Regions from separate parts of the Rhodococcus sp. T7 genome, predicted to be linked through region 1. Evidence: riboswitches for the same ligand, from Rfam matches in the RefSeq annotation. Region 1 holds a riboswitch; each other region holds the start of a gene.
The links. A riboswitch is a leader RNA that binds a small molecule or an ion and turns the genes downstream of it on or off. The one in region 1 is predicted to bind thiamine pyrophosphate.

Region 1 (3,266 bases):
AGCGTGGTGATCGACCCGGCTCCCGACGACTCCCCGAACACCGTCACCTCGTCCGGGTCACCGCCGAAGAACGCGATGTTCTCGCGCACCCATTCGAGGGCGGCGACCTGGTCGCGCAGCCCGCAGTTGGTCTCGAACACCCGATCCGCCGTCGAGAACGACGACAGGTCGAGGAAGCCGAGCGCCCCCACCCGGTAGTTGAACGAGACCAGCACGACGTCGCCGAGAGTGGACAGGATCCGACCGTTGTAGATGCCCTGAGCAGCGGTTCCCAGGCAGTAGGCGCCGCCGTGGATCCACACCATCACCGGCCGCGGGGTGCCGTCGGGCCGGGGTGCCCACACGTTGACCGACAGGCAGTCCTCGTCCATCTCGAGTCCGGCGTCGATCGGGACGGCGGTGCCGTGGCCCTGCGGGGCCATCGGGCCGAAGTCGACGCAGTCGCGCACGCCGTCCCACGGGGCGGGCGGGACCGGCGCCCGGAACCGCAGATCGCCGACGGGGGCCGCGGCGAACGGGATGCCCTTCCACGCGTAGACGTCGCCTTCGGGGTAGCCGCGCACGTCGCCGTCCCGGGCGCGGACGACGAGTGTGTCGCCTGACTTCTCGACATCCACGGCCGAATCTCCTCACGCAGCGCGTACGGGAATCTCTCGCCAAACTACCAACGATGCGCAGGCAGGACCGTTCGAACGTGACATAGATCAACCGCGCGCTAACATTTCCTCCGTGGCCGCATCGACCGATCCCGAGGGCAAGAGCCTCCTCGACTATCCGCGGCCGTCCGTGGCGGTCGACGTCGCCGTCCTCACCGTGGACGGCGCCGATCTGAAAGTTCTTGTGGTCCCGCACCGTTCGGGCCGGCTCGCGCTTCCGGGCACCTTCCTCCACGAAGGCGAGCGTCTACGGGACGCCGCCGAACGGTGCCTGCGGATCAAGGCCGGCCTGGCGGGCGCCGAGTTCCACCAGCTGGCAATGTTCGACGACCCCGCCCGCGACGATCGCGGGTGGGTGCTGTCGATGACACACGGGGCGGCACTCCCCCGCACGGCACTCCCCCGCGACGCCCTGCTGATCCCCGTCGACGGCGACCGGGTGACGCAGCACCTCGCGTTCGACCACGCGGACGTCGTCACGCTCGCCGTCGCCGACCTGCGCGAGCGGTACGCGCGGTCCGTCGACCCGTCGGGGCTGGTCGGCGACACGTTCACGGTGCTCGAACTGCGCCGGGTCTACGAGGTGGTGTTCGGCCGCCCCCTCCCGAAGGACTCGTTCCGCCGGCACATGATGCCCGCTCTCGAGCACACCGGCGACATGGCCGTCGTCGGGACGGGCAGGCCCGCCGAGATCTACAGGCGCGGCCCCGCGGCCCTCCCGCCGGGCGCGGCCGCGTTCCTCGCCGGCTGAGCCCGGCCACCCACCCGGGCCTTTCCGTTCGCGGCACGGCCGGTGCTAGGGTCGGCTTGTTCTGACACGGGGTGCTCCGCACGGGCGGGGCTGAGAACACACCCGGGAACCTGCTCAGGTAATGCTGACGAAGGGATGTCAACGTTGTGAATAGCTCTGTCCAAGGTGCTGCGGGCGCAGGCCAGCACGCCCGATTCACGGACCACTTGTGGGACCGGACCAAGGTGCTGCGCGAGGCGATCGACGAACTCGAGTTCCTGCGCCGCCTCGGCGACGGAACGCTGCCGCTGGACGTGTTCCGCACGTACATCGAGCAGGATTTCCTGTACCTGACCGGGTACGCGAAGGCCCTGTCCCTGGTCGCCGCGCATGCGCCGGGTCCCGTCGAGGCCGGCTTCTGGGCCGGCTCGGCGGCCGAGGCCGCGACGGTCGAGGCGACGTTGCACCAGAACCTCCTGACCAGCGGGCGACTCCCCGCGTCGGACGTCGAACCGCAGCATTCGCAGGCCTGCCTCGGGTACATCTCCTACCTGACGGCCGTCGCCGCCACCGAGCCGTACGCGGTGTCCGCCGCCGCGGTGCTGCCGTGCTTCTGGATCTACGCGGACGTGGGACGCCGGCTGGCGGCGAGCGCCCGCGAGGTGCTGTCCGCCGACCCGTCGCACCCGTACGCACAGTGGGTGACCACGTACGACGCGGAGGAGTTCCACGCCGCCGTCGCGAAGGCCCGCGAACTCGTGGACGCCGCCGCGGAGGCCGCGACCGACACCCAGCGCGAGGCGATGGTGGAGGCGTTCACGATCGCCAGCCGCTACGAACTCATGTTCTGGGACACCGCACTCAACAAGCAGGAATGGCCGGCGTCGTGACACTTTTCTCCCGCACCAAGCGTTTCTCCCGCACCAAGCGCGCTGCCACCGCAGCCGTCATCCTCGTCTCGGCCCTGTCGATGCTCACCGGCTGCGCCGGCGACTCGCAGTCCGACGACACCATCCGGTTCGCACTCGACTGGACGCCGAACACCAACCACACCGGTCTGTTCGTCGCCCAGCAGGAGGGCTGGTTCGCCGACGCCGGGCTCGACGTGCAGGTGCTGCCGTACAACGACACCTCGCCCGACACCCTCGTCGACGCAGGCAACGCCGAGTTCGGCGTGAGCTTCCAGAGTTCCGCGACGTTCTCGAAGGCCGCGGGCGCCCAGACCACATCGGTCATGGCCCCGCTGCAGCACTGGGCGACGGGCATCGCGGTGAAAGCGGATCGCCCCGACATCACCCGCCCCCGGGATCTCGACGGCAAGATCTACGCCGGTTTCGCGGACCCGGACGGCGAGGAGACGCTGAAGCAGATCATCCGGAACGACGGCGGCAAGGGCGAATTCACCACCGTCACGCTCGGCACGTCGGCGTACGAGGCCGTGTACTCCGGCACCGCCGACTTCACCGTGTCGTTCTTCGGCTGGGAGGGCATCGAGGCCGAGCACCGAGGCACCCCGATGCGCTACTTCCACTACACCGACTACGGATTCCCGGACGCGTACGCACTCGTCATCGAGGGCAACGAGCAGTGGATGGACGAGCACCCCGAGCAGGCCCGCAAGTTCGTCCAGGCCCTGCAGCGCGGCTACCAGTTCGCCGCCGACCGGCCGGACGAGGCCGCACAGATGTTGATCGACGCCAATCCCGGCGCCTTCACGGACGAATCCCTCGTGCGGGAGAGCCAGCAGATGCTGTCCTCCCAGTACATGAAGGACGCGTCCGGAAAGGTCGGGACACAGACGGCCGAGCAGTGGGCGGGATACTCCGGTTTCCTGTTCCAGCACGGCCTGCTCACCGGCCCCGACGGGGCACCGCTGACCA
Region 2 (3,266 bases), on a different contig from region 1:
GCCACGAGACCACGACCCACGCCGCGGTGCGCGAGGCGCACGAGGAAGCCGGCATCGAGAGTGCGACCATCCGCGTCCGCACGGAGGTCGTCACCATGAAGGCCGCGAGCGGCTGGAGTTACACCACGGTGATCGCCGACGCCGAGCGTCCACTGCCCACCGTCGCGAACGGTGAGAGCACCGAACTGCGCTGGGTGCGGGAAACCGACGTCGCCGGGCTGCCACTACACCCCGGATTCGAAGCGGGGTGGCCGCAACTACGCACCACCGAGGTGCGACTGCTGCTCGACCGGCACGACGTGCTGGGTGAGAGCGGCGCGCCGGCGCAACTGTCGAGGGCGCTGCCCCGCACCGTGCACCTGCCCGGCGGCACCTACGGGTGGCTGCCGCGCATCGAGGTGCTCGAGGCACTGGACGCGGTCGGTCGCCTCGCCGAACCCGCAGGTCACGGCACCACGCTGGGCACGGTGACCGCGGTCGTCACCACCGACCCCGACCTGATCGAACAGTTGCCCGCCACCGTCGTGATCCTGCCGCCCGCCACGGTGCGCGACTGGCTCGAGCAGGCGTAACTACGCGTTCTGCTGCAGCAGGGCGGACAGTGAGCGCGCCGCGGCCTGCGGGTCGCGGGCCTCGGTGATGGCCCGGACGACGACGATCCGATCGGCGCCCGCGGCGAGGATCTCCGGAACCCGGGACTCGTCGATGCCACCGATCGCGAACCACGGGCGGTTCGGCGCGGAGTCGGCGGTCGAGCGCACCAGGTCGATGCCCGACGCGGTCCGTCCGGGCTTGGTGGGGGTCGCCCACACCGGTCCGGTGCAGAAGTAGTCGACGCCGTCCTCGATCGCCGCGAGGCTGGCCTGGGCGCGGCTGTGCGTGGACCGGCCGATCAGGACATCCGAACCCACGACGGTCCGCGCGTAGGGGACGGGCAGGTCGCCCTGGCCGAGGTGCAGGACGTCGGCACCAGCGGCCAGCGCCATGTCGGCCCGGTCGTTGACGGCGAGCAGCGCCCCGTGCCGCCTGGCCGCGGCCGCGAGCACCGACAGTGCCGCCAGTTCGTCCCTGGCGTCCATCGTGCCGAACTTCTTCTCACCGGCCGAGCCCTTGTCGCGGAGCTGGATGATGTCGACGCCGCCGGACAGCGCGGCCTCGGCGAACTGCGCCAGGTCGCCCTTCTCGCGCCGAGCATCGGTGCACAGGTACAAACGTGCTGTTCCGAGGCGGCGCCGACGGTCCGTGAGGTTGCTGTGATGCGAGGTGGTCACGGCATGACGGTAGCCTCTACGGTGAAAGTGCAACACGGGAGTCCCGGGGAACGTGGGGCTGAGAGGGGCTCACGCCGAGCCCGACCGTCATACCTGACCCGGATCATGCCGGCGCAGGAAGTGAGGTGGAGTTCAATGGCGAGATCGGTATCCGTCGTCGGAGGCGGAGTGATCGGCCTGTCGATTGCGTGGCGAGCAGCCCGCAACGGCTGGTCGGTGAAGCTGTACGACCCGTCGATCGGTTCGGGAGCGTCCTGGGTGGCGGGCGGCATGCTCGCCCCGTTGTCCGAGGGCTGGCCCGGTGAGGAGAGCGTCCTCGAACTGGGCAGCGCGTCGCTCGACCGGTGGCCCGAATTCGGGAAGGAACTGGAGGCCGGGGCCGGCGTCGACCTGTTCACGTCGGAGAGTTCGCTCACCGTCGCGCTGGACGGCGCCGACGCCGAAGATCTCCGGACCATCGCCGAGTGGGTGGGGGCGCAGGGCCGGGATCTGCAGATCCTGAATCGCGCCGAAGTCCGCGCCCTCGAGCCGATGCTGGGTCGCGGAGTCCGGTTGGGGCTCTTGGCCGTCGACGAACTGGCCGTCGACAACAGGCTGCTCCTGCAGGCGTTGCAGCGGTGCGCCGTCGACGCCGGGGTGGAGCTGATCGATGAGGCCGTGCGCAGTCTCGACGGCCTCGGCACGGACCAGATCGTCGTCACCGCGGGCATCGCGTCACCGGCACTGTGGCCGGGACTTCCGGTGCGACCGGTGAAGGGCGAGATCCTGCGGTTGCGGGCCCGTCCCGGGGTGACCCCGGCGCCGGGCCGGACCATCCGGGGCAGCGTCCACGGCAGGCCCGCCTACCTGGTGCCGCGCGCGGACGGCATCGTCGTCGGCGCCACCCAGTACGAATCGGGCAACGACACGCAGGTCACGGTGGCCGGTGTGCGGGACCTGATCGCGGATGCCGAGGCGCTGATGCCCGCCATCGGCGAGTACGAACTGCGTGAGACCTCGGCGGGTCTGCGTCCGATGACCCCGGACAACCTGCCGCTGATCGGCCGGGTGTCCGATCGGGTCGTGGTGGCGACGGGACACGGCCGCAACGGCATCCTGCTCACCCCGGTGACCGCCGACGCGACGGTGGCATTGTTGGAGGGCTCGGCACTGGTCGAGGCGAAAGCCGCCGACCCCGAACGTTTCGAGAAAGTAGCGAGGTAGAGATGAGTGAGCAGCAAGTAGTGGTGCCGATCGGCATCAGCGTCAACGGCGAGGATCACGAGTTCACGGAACCGTTGACCGTCACCGGGCTGCTGGAGGCGCTGAACCTGCCGACCAAGGGCATCGCGGTGGCCGTGAACGGCGCCGTGTTCCCCCGCGCCCGGTGGGACGAGTTCGTGGTCCGGGGTTGGGAGATCGAGATCCTCACGGCGGTGCAGGGTGGCTGACACGACTCCCGGCGTGCAGAAGGGCCTCACGATCGCGGGCCGCACGTTCGGTTCACGGTTGATCATGGGCACCGGCGGCGCCGCCAACCTGACGGTGCTCGAAGAGGCGCTCGTCGCGTCCGGCACCGAGCTGACCACGGTCGCGATGCGCCGCGTCGACGCCGTGGGTGGCACCGGGGTGCTGGACCTGCTGCGCCGGCTCGACATCGCGCCGCTGCCCAACACCGCGGGCTGTCGCGGCGCGGCGGAGGCGGTGCTGACGGCGCAACTCGCCCGGGAGGCACTCGAAACCGACTGGGTGAAGCTCGAGGTCATCGCCGACGAACGCACCCTCATGCCCGACGCCATCGAGTTGGTCAGCGCCGCCGAGCAACTGGTCGACGACGGATTCGTCGTCCTGCCGTACACCACCGACGACCCGGTCCTGGCCCGCAGGCTCGAGGACGTCGGCTGTGTGGCCGTGATGCCGCTGGGTTCGCCGATCGGCACCGGGCTCGGTATCGCGAACCCGCACAACATCGAGATGATCGTGGACGGTGCCGGGGTACCGGTCATCCTCGACGCC
Region 3 (3,266 bases), on a different contig from region 1:
AAGGGTCTGTGGTCGCTGTCGGAGGACCTGACGGGCGTCGAGTACGAGTTCGGGTGACCCGACGCCCGCGCAGGATGCTCAGTCTTCGGTGACTTCGAGGGTGACGTCGACGTTGCCGCGGGTGGCGTTGGAGTAGGGGCACACCTGATGTGCCTTCTCCGTCAGTTCGAGTGCCTCCGCGCGCGGCAGGTGGGGGAGGGACACCTCGAGGGTGACGGCGAGGCCGAATCCGCCGCCGTCCGTGGAGCCGATCCCGACGCGGGCGCCGACGGCCGAGTCGGCGACATTCGCCCCGGCCTGACGGCCGACGAGCTGGAGTGCGGAGTGGAAGCACGCCGCGTATCCGGCGGCGAACAGCTGCTCGGGGTTGGTGCCGTCGCCCGATCCGCCCATCTCGGTGGGGATGGCGAGGTTCAGGTCGAGCCGGCCGTCGGACGTGCGGGCGTGGCCGTTGCGGCCTTCCCCGGTTGCGAGGGCTTCGGCGGTGTAGACGATCTTCATGGTTACTTCTCTCCTGTTGGGGTTGCGAAACTGTGGAGCGATTCGGTGAGGCGCGACAGGGTGTCGCGCAGGGCGACGAGTTCGTCGATGCCCATTCCCGTCGAGCGGGCGAGTTCGGTGGGGATGCCTTCCGCGGCGGCGCGGAGGCTCGCGCCCTTCTCGGTGAGGTGGATCCCGACCCGGCGTTCGTCGGCCGACGAACGCCTCCGTTCGACCAGGCCCAGCGCCTCGAGCCGCTTGAGCAGTGGCGACAGGGTGCCGGTGTCGAGGTCGAGGGCGTCGCAGATCTCCCGCACCCCGCGACCGTCCTGTTCCCAGAGGACCAGCAGCACGAGGTACTGCGGGTAGGTCACGCCCAGCGAGTCGAGCATCGACCGGTATCTCGCGGTCATCGCCCGGGAGGCCGAGTACAGCGCGAAGCACACCTGGCGGTCGAGGGCGAGGTTGTCGGTCACCTCTGAATGGTTGCACACAACTAGGTTGTGCACAACCAAGAAATCGGAAACGGTGTTTGCCCTTACACTGTTGGCCAGTGACACGGGGTGCTGCCCGGCGAGGATCCGGACGGCTGAGAAGACACCCGTCGAACCTGAACTGGGTAATGCCGGCGAAGGGATGTCGCGGAGACGGCCGTATGCGCTCATCCGATGTCTCGTCGCCGACCGATTGGAAGGTGACAGCAATGCAGCTCGACAAGCAGATCGTCCTGGTTACCGGCGGTGGCCGGGGCCTCGGTTCCGCCATCGTGCGGTCGTTCGCGGCGCAGCACGCGCGGGTAGTCGTGAACTACCGCAACAGCCGGGGTGCGGCGGAGGAACTCGCGGCATCCCTGGGTGCGGACCGCGCGGTCGCGCTCCAGGCGGACGTCACCGATGCCGCGCAGGTGGCAGCACTGTTCGCCGCAGCGGAAGCGCACTTCGGATCGCCGGTGACCACCGTGATCAACAACGCCCTCGCCGACTTCTCCTTCAACGGCGACGCACGCGACAAGGCGGACGTCATCACGTGGGAGGCCTTCGACTCGCAGTTGCGCGGCAGCGTGCAGGCGACCCTGAACACCACGCAGGCCGCGCTGCCGGGCATGCGCGCGCTCGGGTTCGGCCGCATCGTGAACATCGGAACCAACCTGTTCCAGAACCCCGTCGTCCCGTACCACGACTACACCGCCGCCAAGGCCGCCGCGCTGTCGCTGACCCGCACTCTCGCCGCCGACCTCGGGCCCGACGGCATCACCGTCAACATGGTCTCGGGCGGGTTGCTGCGCACCACCGACGCGAGCGCCGCCACCCCCGACGAGGTGTTCGACCTCATCGCGGCGAGCACTCCGCTGCAGCGGGTCACCACCCCCGACGAGTTCGCCGACGCGGTCCTGTTCTTCGCGTCCCCGTGGTCGCGTTCGGTGACCGGCCAGAACCTCGTCGTCGACGGTGGACTGGTCAAGGACTGACATGAGCGACGCCCGGCAACTGCACTTCAACGCGTTCCTGTTCGGCTGCGGGCACCACGGCGCCGCGTGGCGGCACCCCGCCTCGCAGGTGGAGCGGCTCAGCGACATCGCCTACTACGAGGAACTGGCGCAGACCGCGGAGCGGGGTTGCCTCGACGCCGTGTTCTTCGCCGACGGGCATTCGGTGCGCGACCCCGCGTCCGGGGGCATGTGGTTCCTCGAACCGCTCACCGCGCTGTCCGCGATGGCGCGGGCGACCGAGCGGGTCGGTCTCGTGACGACCGTGTCCACCACGTTCTACACCCCGTTCCACGCCGCGCGGATGCTGGCGTCGCTCGACCACATCAGCGGCGGCCGCGCCGGCTGGAACGTGGTGACGTCGATGTTCGACGCCGAGGCCCGCAATCACGGTCTCGAGGAGATGCCGCCGCACGACGACCGCTACTCGCGGGCCGCGGAGTTCGTCGAGGTGGCACTCGCGCTGTGGGATTCGTGGGAGCCCGACGCGCTCGTGCTCGACCGGGAGGGCCTCTTCGCGGATCCGGCCAAGGTGAACGCGGTCGGGCATCGGGGCAAGCATTTCCTCGTGGACGGTCCGCTGAACGTGCCGCACTCGCCGCAGGGGCGTCCGGTGCTGTTCCAGGCGGGCGCGTCGGATCAAGGCCGTGACCTGGCCGCCCGGTGCGCCGAGGGCATCTACGCCGTCGCCTACGACCTCACGGCCGCGCAGAGTTACTACGGCGACGTGAAGCGGCGCATCCGCGCTGCGGGCCGCGACGCCGACGCCGTGATCGTGATGCCCGGTCTCGTCACCTACGTGGGCTCGACCACTGCGGAGGCGCGCAGGAAGAAGTCGGAACTCGACGCGCTCCTGCCCGTCGAGCAGTCGCTGGCGCAGTTGTCGATGTTCGTCCAGCAGGATTGCAGCGCATGGGAATTGGACGCACCCGTTCCGGCGCTGCCGCCGCTGTCGGAGTTCACCGGACCGCAGGGCCGGTACGACACGATCCTGCGGATCATCGAGAAGGACCGTCCCACCGTGCGGTCGCTGCTGGGCACGCTGGCGGCCGGCGGCGGGCACTGCACCATGATCGGCACCCCGGAATCGATCGCCGACGAGATCGAGGTGTGGTTCCGCGGCGGCGGCGCCGACGGATTCAACCTGATGCCGCCGCTCTACCCGAACGGGCTCGCCGACTTCGTCGACGAGGTGATCCCCGTCCTGCAGAAGCGCGGGCTGTTCCGCGCGGAGTATGAGACGGAGACCCTGCGCGACCATCTCCGGGGTCGCCGGTAGTTGCCACCACAAAGAACACAA

Region 2: another riboswitch for thiamine pyrophosphate. It lies ahead of thiO (glycine oxidase ThiO); the one in region 1 lies ahead of MLGJGCBP_RS05360 (TenA family protein).
Region 3: another riboswitch for thiamine pyrophosphate. It lies ahead of MLGJGCBP_RS39655 (3-oxoacyl-ACP reductase); the one in region 1 lies ahead of MLGJGCBP_RS05360 (TenA family protein).

Annotation. Positions count from the first base shown of each region.
Region 1 is NZ_WXYH01000034.1:5,606-8,871, reverse strand. Features, by position in the region: gene MLGJGCBP_RS05370 (carboxylesterase/lipase family protein) at 1-617, opposite strand, end outside; gene MLGJGCBP_RS05365 (NUDIX hydrolase) at 730-1,407, shown strand; TPP riboswitch at 1,465-1,560, shown strand; gene MLGJGCBP_RS05360 (TenA family protein) at 1,554-2,276, shown strand; gene MLGJGCBP_RS05355 (ABC transporter substrate-binding protein) at 2,261-3,266, shown strand, end outside.
Region 2 is NZ_WXYH01000110.1:9,592-12,857, forward strand. Features, by position in the region: gene MLGJGCBP_RS12925 (NUDIX hydrolase) at 1-572, shown strand, start outside; gene thiE (thiamine phosphate synthase) at 573-1,271, opposite strand; TPP riboswitch at 1,296-1,408, shown strand; gene thiO (glycine oxidase ThiO) at 1,407-2,474, shown strand; gene thiS (sulfur carrier protein ThiS) at 2,477-2,701, shown strand; gene MLGJGCBP_RS12945 (thiazole synthase) at 2,694-3,266, shown strand, end outside.
Region 3 is NZ_WXYH01000370.1:17,532-20,797, forward strand. Features, by position in the region: gene MLGJGCBP_RS39640 (oxidoreductase) at 1-57, shown strand, start outside; gene MLGJGCBP_RS39645 (organic hydroperoxide resistance protein) at 79-501, opposite strand; gene MLGJGCBP_RS39650 (MarR family winged helix-turn-helix transcriptional regulator) at 504-956, opposite strand; TPP riboswitch at 1,030-1,134, shown strand; gene MLGJGCBP_RS39655 (3-oxoacyl-ACP reductase) at 1,184-1,948, shown strand; gene MLGJGCBP_RS39660 (LLM class flavin-dependent oxidoreductase) at 1,950-3,245, shown strand.